DNA from 3 places in the Microbispora sp. H10885 genome. Region 1 is predicted to be linked to each of the others. Evidence: predicted binding sites of a transcription regulator. Region 1 holds the regulator's gene; each other region holds the start of a gene.

The links. The regulator LexA, encoded in region 1, represses DNA repair genes until DNA is damaged. The targets are predictions, from matches to a motif close to TCGAACANNTGTTCGA.
Region 2: recA (recombinase RecA) is a predicted target of LexA. The motif match lies at 1,721-1,736, and genes of this name have one in related genera.
Region 3: HHX37_RS32495 (SAV_6107 family HEPN domain-containing protein) is a predicted target of LexA. The motif match lies at 1,120-1,135, and genes of this name have one in related genera.

The regions. Positions count from the first base shown of each region.
Region 1 covers NZ_JABBWY010000013.1:92,872-98,242, reverse strand. Annotated here, with positions in the region: gene HHX37_RS30510 (vitamin B12-dependent ribonucleotide reductase) at 1-181, opposite strand, end outside; gene nrdR (transcriptional regulator NrdR) at 292-750, opposite strand; gene lexA (transcriptional repressor LexA) at 1,181-1,894, shown strand; gene HHX37_RS30495 (MalY/PatB family protein) at 1,993-3,090, shown strand; gene HHX37_RS37300 (cellulase family glycosylhydrolase) at 3,100-4,746, opposite strand; gene leuS (leucine--tRNA ligase) at 4,927-5,371, opposite strand, start outside.
Region 2 covers NZ_JABBWY010000007.1:164,668-170,038, reverse strand. Annotated here, with positions in the region: gene HHX37_RS38245 (regulatory protein RecX) at 1-411, opposite strand, end outside; gene recA (recombinase RecA) at 420-1,553, opposite strand; gene HHX37_RS19805 (hypothetical protein) at 1,884-2,159, shown strand; gene HHX37_RS19800 (ABC transporter permease) at 2,218-3,303, opposite strand; gene HHX37_RS19795 (ABC transporter ATP-binding protein) at 3,300-4,178, opposite strand; gene HHX37_RS19790 (winged helix-turn-helix domain-containing protein) at 4,171-4,479, opposite strand; gene HHX37_RS19785 (hypothetical protein) at 4,476-4,937, opposite strand; gene HHX37_RS19780 (DUF3046 domain-containing protein) at 5,124-5,318, opposite strand.
Region 3 covers NZ_JABBWY010000015.1:100,684-106,054, forward strand. Annotated here, with positions in the region: gene HHX37_RS32490 (L,D-transpeptidase family protein) at 125-1,009, shown strand; gene HHX37_RS32495 (SAV_6107 family HEPN domain-containing protein) at 1,401-1,838, shown strand; gene HHX37_RS32500 (arginine deiminase) at 2,008-3,252, opposite strand; gene HHX37_RS32505 (transcriptional regulator) at 3,370-3,864, opposite strand; gene pyrR (bifunctional pyr operon transcriptional regulator/uracil phosphoribosyltransferase PyrR) at 4,268-4,825, shown strand; gene HHX37_RS32515 (aspartate carbamoyltransferase catalytic subunit) at 4,822-5,371, shown strand, end outside.

The DNA of each region.
Region 1 (5,371 bases):
CGAAGTTGACCGAGCCGTCGCGCCAGTTGGTCATCACGACGTCGCGCCGCTCCCAGCGGACCTCGTCGTACGGGTGGACGCCCGGCGTGGTGAAGATGCGCTTCATCTTCAGGCCCTTGCGCGGACGCTTCGCTCCCCGGCCTCCCGCACCCGCCGCTGTGCCGCTCACGGTCTCCGTCATGACTTCCCCCTCCCGGGGCCCGATGGAGCCCCTCTTTCCGACCACGCTCGTTACACCCTCATCGTCGCGCCGCACGGCTCGCTCCTCGCCCCGCCCGCCGGCGCCGGCGGCTACTCCCCGCCGCCGTGGGCCGCCCTGAGCCGCTCGATCTCCGCTTCGAAGTCCGCCAGCGTCTCGAAGCTCCGGTAGACCGACGCGAACCGCAGGTACGCCACCTCGTCCAGGTCGCGGAGCGGGCCGAGGATGGCCAGCCCCACCTCGTGCGAGGCGATCTCCGCGGCGCCGGTGGCCCGGATGGTCTCCTCCACGCGCTGCCCGAGCTGGGCGAGGGAGTCCTCGCCGACCGGGCGTCCCTGACAGGCGCGCCGTACGCCCGCGACGACCTTCTCCCGGGAGAACGGCTCGGTGACGCCGCTGCGTTTGCTCACCATCAGCAGGACGGTCTCCTGCGTGGTGAACCTGCGCCCGCATTCGGGGCAGGTGCGGCGGCGGCGGATGGCCGCGCCGTCCTCGGCTGCGCGGCTGTCCACGACCCGTGTGTCCGGGTGGCGACAGAACGGACAGTGCACTTCATCGCCTCCCTGAACGCCCATCCCGAACACAAGGTGTAGTGAACTTACACCGCTGTGACTACTAGATGTTGGGGTCCAACGGTAGAAGTGCCCGTCCTTGAACGCAAGTCGAACCGGGCGTGGCGGGGGAAGTTCCTGCTCGGCGGGCGTGTCGCCCCATCCGTCCCACCCGCCTCCCCTGCCCCGGGCACGAAGGAATAGGCCGTGCGGCTTTTTCGGGTCCCGATTTCCCCATTCCTTCTGAGCTGGGCGTACGACCGGCCGAGAAGATCGGGTAAATCGAACACGGGATCGATCGAACTCCCGTACGATGAGGAGAACGGCGAGATCGGCGATTTCGCTGGATATCGAACAATTGTTTGACGCTGATCTTGAATCGCGCTACGGTCGCTCTGTGCGACATGAGGAACACGGATTGAGAGGTGGCATCGTGAGTGACCGAAGTGAGCAGGCGAATGGCGTCGGCGACCTCGCGGTTCGTCGGCGTGACTCGCTTGGCCTCACCCCCAGGCAGCGGAAGATCCTCGAGGTGATCCGCGACTCGGTCCAGCAGCGCGGCTATCCGCCGTCCATGCGGGAGATCGGGGAGGCTGTCCAGCTGACCAGCACCTCCAGCGTGTCGCACCAGCTCACGGCGCTCCAGCGTAAGGGCTACCTCCGCCGGGACCCGCACCGCCCCCGGGCGCTGGAGGTCAGGCTCCCCGGTGAGCCGGTCCTGTGGGTGGACCCGGACGCCGCCGAGGAGGAGAGCGGCTTCAACCGGCCCACCGCGGCGTACGTGCCGCTGGTCGGCCGCATCGCCGCCGGTGGCCCCATCCTCGCCGAGCAGAGCATCGAGGACGTGTTCGCGCTCCCCAAGCAGCTTGTCGGCGAGGGCACGCTGTTCCTGCTCCAGGTCTCCGGCGACTCGATGATCGAGGCCGCCATCGCGGACGGCGACTGGGTCGTGGTGCGGCAGCAGCCGGTGGCCGACAACGGCGACATCGTCGCGGCGATGATCGACGGCGAGGCCACCGTGAAGACGTTCAAGCGCAAGGACGGGCACGTGTGGCTGGTGCCGCACAACCCGAACTACGAGCCGATCCCCGGTGACGAGGCCACCGTGCTCGGCAAGGTCACGGCCGTCCTGCGCAAGCTGTAGTCACGCGGCTGTAGTCACGCCCGTACCGGCGTCCCGCCGCGGGACGCCGGTATGGCTGCTTCCCGGATGACCGATATCCGGCGATTAGGGTGAGTCCCGTGAAACTCGACTCGCTCTCCCTGGAGGCCGCCCGCGCCCGTGACGGGATCAAGTGGGCCCTGGCCGCGCCCGATGTCATCCCCGCCTGGGTCGCCGACATGGACTTCCCGGTGCCCGACGCGGTCCGGGAGGCCGTCGCGCGACGCGCGGCCACGGATCTCGGCTATCCCGAGTGGCTGGACCAGCCGGCCGCCGGGCCGCTGGCGGAGGCGTTCGCCGAGCGGATGGAGGCGAGGTACGGCTGGCGCGCCGATCCCGGGCACGTGCGGTCCTACACCGACCTCAACCAGGCCCTCCAGGTGCTGCTGCACCTCATGACCGAGCCCGGCGACGCGGTGGCGCTGCACGTCCCGGCCTACGACCCCTTCCTCGTCACCATCACGGGGATGGGCCGCCGCCTGGTGCCGATGCCGCTTACGGCCGAGGGCCGGTTCGAGGTCCCCGATGAGCCCGTACGGGTGCTCCTGCTGGTGAACCCGCAGAACCCGTCGGGCCGGTCGTTCACCCGGGAGGAGCTGGAGGCGGTCGCCACGTACGCCGACCGGTACGGCACGCTGGTGATCGCCGACGAGATCCACGCCGACCTGACGTACGCCCCGGCCCGGCACATCCCGTTCGCCACGATCCTCCCGGAGCGCACGGTCACGCTGACCTCCGCCAGCAAGGCGTTCAACATGGGCGGGCTGCACTGCTCGGTGGCCCATCTGGGCGCCAGGGACGTCAGGGACGCGATCGGCCGCCAGCCCGCCCACATCTACGGCGCGCCGAGCGTCCTCGGCGTGGAGGCCACGGTGGCCGCGTGGCGGCACGGCCACGCGTGGCTGGAGGAGGTGCTGGCGATCCTGGACCGCAACCGCCGGCTCGTCGCCGAGCGGCTCCCGTCCGGGGTGGGGTACCGCATGCCCGAGGCCACCTATCTCGCGTGGCTCGACTTCGGCATCCCCGACGCCGCCTCCTTCGTCGAGCGGGAGGCCCGGGTCAAGCTCAACCCGGGCCCCAACTACGGAGGCGGGGACACGTTCGCCCGCCTCAACTTCGCGACGTCGGCGCCGATCCTGGAGGAGATCCTGGCCAGGATCGCCGCCGCGCTGAAGTGATCCGCCCGCTCAGCTCGCCGCGCAGGTGACCTGCGACGGCACGCCGTTGGTGCCGGACCAGCTCGCGTTGAACCCGAACGCCGTGGACGCCCCGGCGCCGAGCGCGCCGTTGTAGGACATGTTCGTCACCGTGACGTTGGACCCGCTGGCGCTGAGCGAGCCGTTCCAGAGCTGGCTGATGGTCTGCCCGTTCGGGAAGGCCCACTTCACGGTCCAGCCGGAGATGGCGGAGCTGCCCGCCTTCACCGTGACCTCACCCTGGAAGCCGCCGCTGTACTGGTTGACGACCTTGTAGGTGGCGGTGCAGGACTTGCCCCCGTTCCCGCTGGGGGACGTGGACGGCGAGGCCGACGGGGACACCGACGGTGACGCCGAGGGAGAGGATGAGGGAGAGGTCGAGGGCGAGGAGGACGGGGACGCCGAAGGCGACTGCGGCCTGCCGCCCACCGGCGGGATCAGGTACGGCGAGATGATGCTCTGCTTGGCCTGGTCGACCGTCGCCCAGTCGTCCTTCAAAATGCCGCCCGTGTCACCCGAGTTGGGGTTCCACGACCAGTAGGTGAACGACATGCCGTTCACCCCGGTGCCCAGGTACTTCATGAGCTCCTGGAGCCAGATCTTGTCGGTGTTGCTGGCCAGCGTGGTGCCGAACTCGCCCACCATGATCGGCGCGATGTTCTGCTTGTACAGGTAGCCGAAGTACTTGTCCCAGATGGCCGGCATGTTCGCCGGGTACGTCGGGTCGTCGAACCACGGCTGGTGGTAGACCGACGTGGCGTACTCGTGCGGCGAGTAGACGAGCCGGTTCGCCACGTTCAGCCGGACGGGGAACTGCCCGGCCTTGGTGAGGTTGCCGCCCCACCAGCCGCAGTCCTCGTCGTTGCTGGTGTCGTTGTCCCAGATGTTGGACAGGCCGCCGCTCGGACAGCTCACGCCCTCGACGAAGATCAGCCAGTTGGGCTGCACGGACAGGATCGCGTTGCCCGCCCGCTCGGCCGCGAGCCGCCAGTCGCGCGCCTGGTCGCCGCAGCCCCAGCAGGAGCCGGTCGCGTTCGGGTTGGTGCCGTCGGCGTGCGGCTCGTTGTGCAGGTCGGCCCCGATGACCGTGGTGTTGCCGGCGTAGTGCTGGGCCAGCGACTTCCAGTCGGCGATCCAGGTCGACTCGGGGACGCCGGAGGTGTACCACAGCGCCGTCTGGCCCGCGCTGGTCGGCCGGTGCCGGTCGAGGATGATCCGCATGCCCTTCTGGCCCGCGTAGTCCACGACCTTGTCGAGGATCTGCAGCGGCGACAGGCCGATGAGATCGGGGTTGGATGCGGTGTTGACGCTCGTCGCCTGCGCGCCCGGCTTCAGCGCGTCGTCGGAGAACGGCACCCGGATCGTGTTGTAGCCCAGGTTCGCCATGAGGTCGAGCTGGCTCCTCCACGGGTTGCTGGCCCACAGCCCGTGGAAGGTCTTGTTGTCGGTCTCCATGCCGAACCAGTTGATGCCGGTCAGCCGGACGGTGGCGCCGGTGCTGTCGACGATCTTGTTCCCGCTGGTGTGCAGGTAGCCGGTGCCCGTGCCGGCCGCGTTCGCCGGTGAACCGGTGGCGACGAGCACGGTCGCCGCCATCGCGACGGCGGTCGCCAGCCCGCCGAGAATGCGTCTGTACAAGACGTGCCTCCCACGAGGGGCGCACGCCACCGGTGAGCCGTACGGTCAGGCGCGCACCCCAGACCACCGCCGGAGCGGTGGTGGTCGCGGCATGCCCTGACCGCACGCCTCATCTATATGACTGGTTTTGTGGCTCGGGCGTAATTTTGTCCGGACAGCTGCCCGATCGTCAACGCCCGATCACGGGACGATGTTGACGAGCTTCGGCGCCCGTACGATGACCTTGCGCGGCGTGCCGTCCAGGTACGGCCTGACCTTTTCCGACGCCAGGGCCAGCGCCTCCAGGTCGGCCTCGGAGATGTCCGGGGACACCTCCAGCCGGTCGCGGACCTTGCCCGCTACCTGGACCACGGCCGTGACCGACTCCTGCACCAGCAGCGCCGGGTCGGCCTGCGGCCAGCCCGCCTTCGCGACCGACGGCGCGTGACCGAGCCGCTCCCAGCCCTCCTCCGCGACGTACGGCGCGACCAGCGACAGCATGACCGCCAGGGTCTCGGCGGCCTCGCGGACGGCGGGGTCGGCGGCGCCGGGACCGGCGTCGATCGCCTTGCGCGCGGCGGAGGTCAGCTCCATCATGCGGGCCACCGCGACGTTGAACCGGTAGCCGTCGACGAGCCGGGTGACC
Region 2 (5,371 bases), on a different contig from region 1:
GGGCATTTGCCGATCCGGCGCTTCCGGGTCAGGCGCTTCCCAGGCTCCCTGATCTGCCCGTGCTTCCCAGCCTTCCGGCGCTCGCCGGTTCTCCCGCCTCCTGCCGCGCCCCTGACGGCGCCGCCCGGACCCGGCGGCCCGGCCGGCGCCGTCCCGCTCCGTGCCGTCCTGGTCCCAGAGGTCGAACCCACCAGAGCCGGCGGCGCCGTCAGCGTCGCCGGAGCTGTCAGTGCCGCCGGAGCCGTCCGGGGCTCGTCGTTCACGCCTGCGGATCTGCGCCCGCAGGGCGGCGATCGTCGCGGACGCGTCGTCGGCCGGACCGGCCGACTCCTCGACCGGCCCCCAGGGCCCCGAGTTCCAGTCCCGCGGCCCGAACTCGTCGTCCGGGCCGGAGGGCTCGTCGCGCCTCATGCCTGCGCTCAGACGTCACCCGGCTTGGGCGCGGCGGCCGCCTTGCTGCCCCGGCCCGACGCGGACGCGGACGCGGTCGCTCGGCCCGACGTGGCCGCGGGCGCGGCGGCGGCCGGAGCGGCGGGAGTCTCGTTCGGCGTGTCGAGCCGGGGCCCGACCCCCAGCTTCTCCTTGATCTTCTTCTCGATCTCGTTGGCGATGTCGGGGTTGTTCTTCAGGAAGTTGCGGGCGTTCTCCTTGCCCTGCCCGAGCTGGTCGCCCTCGTACGTGTACCAGGCGCCCGCCTTACGCACGAACCCGTGCTCGACGCCCATGTCGATCAGACCACCCTCGCGGGAGATGCCCATGCCGTAGAGGATGTCGAAGTCGGCCTGGCGGAACGGCGGGGCCATCTTGTTCTTGACGACCTTCACCCGGGTCCGGTTGCCGACCGGCTCGGTGCCGTCCTTGAGCGTCTCGATCCGGCGCACGTCCAGCCGCACCGACGCGTAGAACTTCAGCGCCTTGCCACCCGTGGTGGTCTCGGGGCTTCCGAACATCACGCCGATCTTCTCGCGGAGCTGGTTGATGAAGATGGCGGTCGTCCGGGTCTGGTTCAGGGCGCCGGCGATCTTGCGCAGCGCCTGCGACATGAGGCGGGCCTGGAGACCGACGTGGCTGTCGCCCATCTCGCCCTCGATCTCCGCCTTGGGCACGAGGGCCGCCACGGAGTCGATCACGATGATGTCGACGGCGCCGGAGCGGATCAGCATGTCGGCGATCTCGAGGGCCTGCTCACCGGTGTCCGGCTGGGAGACGAGCAGCGCGTCGACGTCGACCCCCAGCTTCTTCGCGTACTCGGGGTCGAGGGCGTGCTCGGCGTCGATGAAGGCGGCGATGCCGCCGCCCTTCTGGGCGTTGGCCACGGCGTGCAGGGCGACCGTCGTCTTACCGGAGGACTCCGGACCGTACACCTCCACGATCCGGCCCCGGGGGAAGCCGCCGATGCCGAGAGCCACGTCGAGAGCGATGGCGCCGGTGGGGATGACCTCGATCGGGGCACGCGCGTCGTCTCCGAGACGCATGACGCTGCCCTTGCCGAACTGCCGCTCGATTTGCGCGAGGGCGGTCTCAAGGGCCTTCTCGCGGTCGTTGATTGCCATTGGGTGCCCCCTGGAGGGTGGTCGTCTGCTCGGTCACCGAAAAGCTACGGGGTGCGACCGACATTTTCCTGAGCTTCCCGCACACCGCCCGGAGGGCGGGTACGGCGGTCCGCCGCGTCCGGGCGCCGCGCGCGGCGCGCACCCCGTGGGCGACCAGACCAATATAGCCGAACGACTGTTCGATCACATGAGGAACCGCCGCCGGTGTCGCGAAACCGGCCGGAGTTCCCGGCGGCGTTACATTCCCGGGCGTTACCCGTTCATGGTTGTCGTCCCGTTGACCTGCGACGATCCTTGTAACAAAGCTGGATCTCCCGCGAAGGGGGCCTCGTGACGGGCACCGGCGACTTTGGCAGGCAGCGCCTGGCCTACCTGGAGGCACTCGCCGCCCGGCTCCCCGGCTACGGCCTCGCCGCCCGGCTGATCGGCGGGGACACCCCCGTCCTCTCCGTCTGGCACCCGGAGACCGGCAGGCAGACGATCGTCTTCGCGATCCCCTCCGGGGAGGGCTGGACGTTCCTGTGGGCCCCGGGCGGACAGGAGAGCGCCGACGATCCCGGCCGTGCGGCCGAGACGATCCACTCGACGCTCACCCGGCCGCTCTGACCCGCCGGGACCTCGCCGGGATCCCGCCGGAAACCGCCGAGCCCGGTCCCGTACGCGGTCAGCGCAGGACTTCGCCCAGCCTGACCCGGGCGCCCGTACGGAGCACCGCGCGCTGGTACACCCGGGAGGCGAACAGCAGCACGCCCACGACTGCCACGATCATGAGCGCCACGGCGATGAGAATCTCTCCCAGGGGGACGCCGGTGGCCGCCGTCCGCACGGGCATGACCATGGAGGAGAACGGCGGCACGAGCGACAGGACGCGCGCGACGGTGCCGGTGGGCTGGACGGCGGCGAAGTAGGCCGTCACGTAGGTCAGCATCATGAGCGTGGTCATCGGCGTCAGCACCGTGTTCAGCTCCTCCTGCCTCGACACCAGCGAGCCGAAGGTGGCGGCGAGCACGGCGAAGAACGCGTAGCCCAGCACGAACCAGACCAGCGCGCTGACGACGATCCCGCCCATTCCCGGCGGCAGGTCGGCCGCGAAGCCGGTCGCGGCCGACGCGGCCAGCCCGGCGGCGACGACCACGGCGAGGTTGACCAGCCCCAGGACGCCCAGCCCGACGATCTTGCCGCCCAGCAGCTGCCACGGGCGCACCGAGGTCAGCAGGATCTCCACGATCCGGCTGCCCTTCTCCTCCACCACGCCCATCGCGACGTACATCGAGGAGTAGATGAACAGGAAGAACAGCACCATCACGAGCAGCGTGGCGATGCCGGTGCGCACACCCTGGTACCGCGCGTCGGCGCCGACCGACTCCACCCGCAGCGGCGTGACCGTGACCCCGGCGGCCCTGATCTGCTCGTCCCGGTGGACGCTTTCGAGGATCAGCCCCAGCCGCTGGTCGAGCTCGCCGTTCGCGATGACCCTGTCACCGCCGATCAGGGCCGCGTCGACGTCTCCGCCGATCACCGCCTTCCGCGCGGCCGCCTCGTCCGGATACCGCGAGTAGGAGAGCTGGGTGACGGGCGCGGGGGCCGGGCCCACCACACCGACGTCGAAGGTGCCGTCGCCGCCGAGCGCCTTCGGCAGGAACGCCAGCGCGGCCACCAGGATCGCACTGATCGCCAAGCTGATCAGGAAGGACTTCGTCCGGATCCGCGTGCGGACCTCCCGCTGGGCCACCAGCAACAGGCCGTTCATGCCACCGCCTCCCTGAAGATCTCGGTGAGGGTCGGCTGCCGCCGCCCGAAGTGCTCGACCGTCCCCGCGCCCATCGCCGTACGGAGGACGGCCTGGTCGTCTCCCTCCTCGCAGAGCAGGACGTCGCGGTCGCCCTCGCGGGCGATCCTGCCGGGCAGGCCGTCGGCCCACCCGGGCGCGGCGTCCCGGACCACGACGCGCAGCACCCCGCGGCCCTCCCGCTCCCGGAGCTCGGCGACCGGGCCGTACGCGACCATCCGGCCCGCGGAGATGATGCCGACCGAGTCGCAGAGCCGTTCGACCAGGTCCAGCTGGTGGCTGGAGAAGATGACCGGCACGCCCTCGGCGGCGCGGTCCTTGAGCACCTCCGCCAGCGCGTCGACCGCCAGCGGGTCGAGGCCGGAGAAGGGCTCGTCGAGGATCAGCACCGTCGGCTCGTGGACGAGCGCGACCGCGAGTTGCACGCGCTGCTGGTTGCCTAGCGACAGCGCCTCGACCGCGTCGTCGCGCCGCTCGACCAGGCCGAGCCGTTCGAGCAGGGCGTCCGTGGCGGTGCGGGCGGCGGCCGGGGCGAGGCCGTGGAGCCGGCCGAAGTACTCGATCTGCTCGGCGACCTTCATCTTCTGGTAGAGGCCGCGTTCCTCCGGCATGTAGCCGAACGCGCGCCGGTCGTCGTAACCCAGCGGACGCCCGTCGAGCCGCACCTCCCCGGAGTCGGCGCCGAGCACGCCCATCACGATGCGCATCGTCGTCGTCTTGCCCGCGCCGTTGGCGCCGACGAAGCCGAACATCTCGCCGGGCCGTACGGTGAAGCCGACCCCGTCGAGGGCGGTCTTGTCTCCGTAGCGTTTGCGCAGTCCGTCGATCTCAAGCACGGGGGGTTGCCTCCATGATTCGCCGGAGCACGTCCATGTAGTTCTCGAACGCCGCCCGTCCCCGCTCGGTCAGCGAGAGCCAGGTGCGCCCCCGCTTGCCGACGAAGGTCTTCTCCACGCGGACGTAGCCGGCCTCTTCGAGTGTGAGGACGTGCTTGCTGAGCAGTGAGTCGCTGACCTCGATCGTGTCGCGGAGGAAGCGGAAATCGGCCTTCTCGGCGGCGGCCAGCGCCGCCACGATCGACAGCCGCACCGGGGCGTGGATGATCTCGTCGAGCTCGTGACGCGGGTGCGCGGTCATCGGTCCCTCGTCAGCGGGGCCCCCGCGGGCGAGTCCCTCATCAGGAGGAGCCCGCCGTACACCAGGGGCAGCCCGGCGAGTACCGACAGCGCGAGCAGCACCACTGTCGATCCCACCGTGAGGGTGGGCGGCATCAGCCAGACGCCGTAGACGAACGGCAGCGGCATCGTCACCACGTACGCCGCCTCGACGGGCTTCCTGACCCGCTTCAGCAGCCGGTCGTGGACCCGCAGCCTGGCCCAGTACACGCAGAGTGCCACCGTCAGCGCGATCCACCCGAGCCCGCCGATCAACGGCCACACGCCGCCGCCGAGGAACATCACCGGCCAGTAGACCATCGTGGCCAGCCCCACGAGCAGGTACGCCCGCCCGGGGCCGCGAGCGGACCGCCTGACCTGCCGGTCCACCCGCCCGATCTCCCGGAGAGCCTCGTCGGGAGTGAAGCGATCTCCGCTCATGTGCTTCCTCCCCATTCATCCGATCAACACGATAGCAACCGCTCAACCAGCATTCAAGTACTTGCCATGGGCGACTGGAACCGCTGGGAGAGTCGCGTGATCGCGAGGAGGAGGAGGCGGCGGCCGGCGTTGGCGCGGGCCCGCGGCCTGTTCAGTGGTACGACGCCGATACCGCGCGGCAGTGCGTCAGCGCAGCTTGGGGTCGACGTCGACCGCCTGGCAGACGGCCTGCCAGACCTGCTTCGCCGCCACACCTTCGGCGAGGGCCTGCTCGACGGTGCGCCCGCCGAGACCGGCGAGGACGTAGTCCTTGGCCCACGACTCCGCGTACGCCTCGCCGAAGTGGCGGCGCATCCTGTTCCAGAAGTCGGTGAGGCGCATGCGTTCAGTATGGCCCCCTAGGCGGAATGGCCTCACCGCCCTCGGCGACCGTG
Region 3 (5,371 bases), on a different contig from region 1:
CCGGCCACTCTAAACGGATTGCCAGGACAGACGCGGCCGATTATCGCCACTTGTGATCACACGGCTCGCAATCGGACCGTAAGGTGAGTCCTTTGTTAGAAATCAGGCTTATGAGGGGTTGGTCATGATGAGAGGTCGACGGCGACCGGCCGCGGCCATGCTCGTCGCGATGGGGGCCGTGGCGTTCGCGACGGCCGGGGTCGCCGGCCCGGCGCGGGCCGGCGCAGCCGTTCCGGCGGGAGCCGTGACGTACGCGACGGCCGGCCTCGCCGGCGCGGCGCCGGTGTCCGGCGCGCGGACGGTCGCGACGCGGGTGGCCGGAGCGCGGGGAGCCCTGCCGGGACGGGCCGGATACCCGCCGTTCGAGGCGCCGGGCAAGACGCTCAGGCTCGGGGCGAAGGGCGCCGCCGTGAAGGCGCTGCAGGCCCGCCTCAAGGAGCTCGGCTACGTGCCCGGCAGCGCCGACGGCCGGTACGGCGGGGCCACGCTGACGGCGGTCTGGGCGTTCCAGAAGGTGCAGGGGATCAAGCCGACCAGCACGGTCGCCGCCCGCACCTGGAGGGCGCTGGAGAACCCCCGCGCGCCCCGGGTCCTCGTGCCCCGCGGCAAGGCCACCCGGGTCGAGGTGGACCTGACCAAACAGGTGATGGTTCTGTATCGTTCCGGCGTCCCGGTGCTGATCAGTCACATCTCCAGCGGCAGCGGTATTCCCTACACCGAGTACGCCGTGTGGAACGGCAAGAGGCAGGTCTTCTCCGGCAGCGCCCGCACGCCGACCGGCGACTACAAGACCACGTGGCGGGCCAGGGGCTGGCACCGGTCCTACCTGGGGCAGCTCTACAACCCGATCTTCTTCAACGGCGGGATCGCCCTTCACGGCGCGCTGTCGGTGCCGCTCTATCCGGCGTCGCACGGCTGTGTACGGCTGCCGATGAACGTCGCCGGGATCCTTCCGGGCATGCTCGGCAAGGGAGTTCCCGTGCACGTCAGAGGTGCTTTCCGGCGATAGCCGGCGGATCGGAGGGCCCCGCGCGAGGTGTTCGCGCGGGGCCCTTCGTCGTACGGGCCCCCGCCAGTCCTCGAACCCTTGTTCGTTGACATCCTTGACAGCGGGCATGGTCGAATCTATGTTCGATGGAGTGGGCGCGGGACTCGCGGCCTGCGCCCACACCGTCGGATCCGTGCCTACGTCGTCGGCGGAGACGGATGCGGCACGGCCCGCGGCGTGGGCCGGACGGGGAGAGGGGAAGCTCCTCGTCCGGCCGCCCACGGGAGCGTGAGAAAGCCGCGTGATCCCGGTGGTGCCCGGGATTACGCGGCAGATCGAAATTGTCGGTGCTGTCTGCGACTGTGAAGTCACCGGCGGCCTTCGCCGGATGCCACGACTCAAGGAGGCGGGCATGACTGAAGAGAACGGCGATCAGCGGACCGGGCCCCGGCTTCCGCAGGCGGTCCTGGCGCGTCTCGCGGACGCCAGGGCGTGCCTCGCCGACGCGACCGTCGGGCCCACGCCCGCGGACCGCTACGTGTCGGCCCATCTCGCGGCGCTGCGCGCGGCCGCCGGGATCCTCGCCGCGCGTCCCCGTCCGATGGACGGACGCAGGCGGCGGCTGCGCAGCGCCTGGGAACTGCTTCCCGAGGTCGAGCCGAAGCTCGCGGACTGGGCGGCCTACTTCGCGATGAGCGCGACCAAGCGAGCGGCGGTCGAGGCCGGAATGGTCCGGGCCGTCACTCAGAACGACGCAGACGAGATCATAGCGGAAGCGGACCGGTTCGTCGGCGAGGTCGAGTCGATCCTCGGCCTGCCCGGCCGCCCCACCCTCCCCATGGCCGGCTGACGGCGCTGCAAGGGCGGGAGGCCGGCGCGCGAGCGGCCCGGCTCCGCCTGCCCGCTCCGTCGAGTTCGTCAGCCACACAGGACGGCCTGGCCACGCGACGCGCCCGCGAGAAGGCGGTCCGCACGGGCCGGGGCCCCCGCCCAGGGGCCGCGAACGGCCGGGTGCGGCCTCAGACGGGATCGCGCTCCAGAGGGCAGCTCATGCAGCGGGGCCCGCCGCGTCCGCGGCCGAGCTCGCTGCCCCGGATCGGGATGACCTCGATGCCGTGCCTGCGCAGGTAGTTGTTGGTCGTGGTGTTGCGCTCGTAGGCGACGACCACTCCCGGCTCAAGGGCCAGCACGTTGCAGCCGTCGTCCCACTGCTCGCGCTCGGCCGCGTGCACGTCCTGCGTCGGCGTGAGGACCTTGATGTCGTCCAGGCCGAGGGCCCGCGCGATCGCCCGGTGCATGTCCTCGGGCGGATGGTCGGTGACCTTCAGCTCCTTGTCGGTGTCGCCCGGCTCCACCGTGTACGACGGCAGCATGCCGAGCCCGGCGTACTTGGTGAACACCCCCACGTCGACGTTGGTCATCACGGTGTCGAGGTGCATGAACGCGCGGGTCTTGGGGAGGTCGAGCGCCACGATGCGGGTCGCCGCGCCCGCCCGGAAGAGCTTCGTCGCCAGCATCTCGACCGCCTGCGGCTGGGTGCGCTCGCTCATCCCGACGAGCACGACGCCGTCGCCGAGCACCAGCACGTCACCGCCCTCGATGGTGGCGGGGGCCATGCGGGTGCCGTCGTACCAGACGTCGAACCCCCCGCCGGACGGGTCGCCGTAGCCCGCGGCGAACATCGGGTGCCACCGGTAGACCGCCTCGAAGTTGAGGGTCTCGCGCCTGCGCGCCTTCTTGCGCATCGCGTTGATGGACACCCCGCCGTACACCCAGCAGGAGGTGTCGCGGGCGAACAGGTGGTTGGGCAGCGGCGGGAGGACGAAGTCGTCCATGCCGAGCGCGTGGAAGACGACGGACCCCGGGTCGCAGCCCAGTTCCATGATCTCGCGCTTGGTGATCCCGCCGGTCAGGTACGGCGCGAGCGCGGCTCCGTCGAGGGCGTCCAGCGTGTTGCGGATCGCGTCGGCGGCCAGCGGGCCGAACCAGTGCTCGTCGACGCTGCCGTCGAGGATGTGCTTGCGCGCGTCGGGCACCTCGATCGCCTCCCGCAGGAGGTCGCCGAGGTGGTGCACCGTGACGCCGCGCGCCGTGAGCACCTCGCACCACTCCCGGTGCTCCTCCAGCGCGCGGTGCACCCAGAGCACGTCGTCGAAGAGCAGGCCGTCCTTGTTGCCGGGGGTGAGCCGCTTGAGCGCCAGTTCGGGGATGTCGACCAGGACCTGGCGGAGCCTGCCCACCTCCGAGCCCACGAAAAAAGTCATGTCCTGCCTATCCCCCTATGACAGGAATCACTCGTGACGCGGCTCCCCGGCGTGCGGAGGCCGATGGGGGGCCGCCGCGGCGGCCCGGTGGTCGGAGGGAACGGCCGGGAGGAGTGGTCAGAAGGACTCGACGGCGCGGCGGGCCTCGGCGTCGAGCACGCCCCAGTTGATGAACTCCTCGGTCAGCTCGACGGGTGACTTGTCGTAGATGACCGCCAGCGAGCGCAGGTCCTCCTGCCGGATGGACAGCACCTTGCCGTTGTAGTCACCACGCTGGCTCTGGATCGTGGCCGCGTAGCGGGCCAGCGGACCGGCCTTGTCCTTCGGCAGCTGCGACAGCCGCTCCAGGTCGATGACCAGCTTGGGAGCCGGGGCGAGCGGGCTGGGAGCGGCCCCGCCCGGCAGCAACTCGGAGACCGGCACCCCGTAGAAGTCCGCGAGTTCGGCGAGCTTCTGCACGGTCACCGCGCGGTCGCCTCGCTCATAGGAGCCCACGACGACGGCCTTCCACCGGCCACGGGACTTCTCCTCGACACCGTGCAGGGACAGCCCCTGCTGGGTCCGGATGGCGCGCAGGCGCGCGCCCAGCGACTTGGCGTAGTCAGACGGCATCGTGTGGCCCCCGGCTTTCTATGTCTCTTCTCACTTGATTGTGCGTCCTTGTCCCAAGCGTTCCGAACACCGGGGCTGGCACCGGCCCCGGCACCTTCGGTGACCGCTGCGTCGGGTTTTACCCAGGAAGGTCGCGTGTTGTGGTTACGGACAGTGACGGTAAAGCCGACACTCCCAAAGGTCAAGCTGATTGGAAAAAAGAGCGCCAAACAGTGCTCTCACCGAAATCCCCGACACCCGATGTGATGCGGCTTCCGATCCCCCGGGGACCCGGGGCGTACGCCGCCTCCCCGGCGCATCACCCCTGGCGGGAGGGGGGATGGCGGAGGGCCCTGATACTCTAAGCAGACCTGACACCCTTTTAAGACCCGTCCCGTGAGGCGGGAAAGGTGGTGACTTTTTCATGTCCGATGTCCAAAATCAGGCCCGTGCCGTCCTGGAGGGGCCCGACATCCACCGGGCGCTCACGCGGATCGCGCACGAGATCCTGGAACGGACGAGAGGCGCCGAGAGCGTCGTCCTGCTCGGCATCCCCACCCGCGGCGCCACCCTGGCCCAGCGGATCGCCGGCCGGATCGCGCAGTTCGAGGGGATCAAGGTCCCCGTCGGTGCGATCGACATCACGATGTACCGCGACGACCTGCGCCTGCGTCCGGCGCGCCCGCTCGGCCGCACCGAGCTGCCCCCGGACGGCGTGGACGGCAGGACCGTCGTCCTCGTGGACGACGTGCTCTTCTCCGGGCGTACGGTACGTGCCGCGCTCGACGCGCTGAACGACGTGGGCAGGCCCCGGGCGGTCCAGCTCGCCACGCTGGTGGACCGCGGCCACCGGGAGCTGCCGATCCGCGCCGACTACGTCGGCAAGAACCTGCCGACCTCCAAGAGCGAGAAGGTCAAGGTCTTCCTGGAGGAGACGGACGGGCGCGACGCGGTCGTGCTCATCAAGGGGGACGACCGATGAAGCCGCACCTGCTCTCGACCGGCGACCTCACCCGCGACGACGCCCTCCTCATCCTCGACACGGCGGAGGAGCTCGCCCGGGTCTCGCAGCGGTCGATCAAGAAGCTGCCCACGCTGCGCGGCCGGACGGTGGTGAACCTCTTCTTCGAGGACTCCACCCGGACCCGCATCTCCTTCGAGGCCGCGGCCAAGCGCCTGTCGGCCGATGTGATCAATTTCTCAGCCAAGGGGTCGAGCGTGTCCAAGGGCGAGTCGCTGAAGGACACCGCGCTCACCCTGGAGGCCATGGGCGCCGACGCCGTGGTGATCCGGCACAGCGCCTCGGGCGCGCCGCACCGCCTGGCCAACTGGGTGCGCGGCAGCGTGGTGAACGCCGGCGACGGCACCCACGAGCACCCGACGCAGGCGCTGCTCGACGCGTTCAGCATCCGCCGCAGGCTCGGCCGGCTCGACGGTCTGAAGATCTCGATCGTCGGCGACGTGCTGCACAGCCGGGTGGCCCGGTCGAACGTGCTGCTGCTGCACACGCTCGGCGCGGACGTCACGC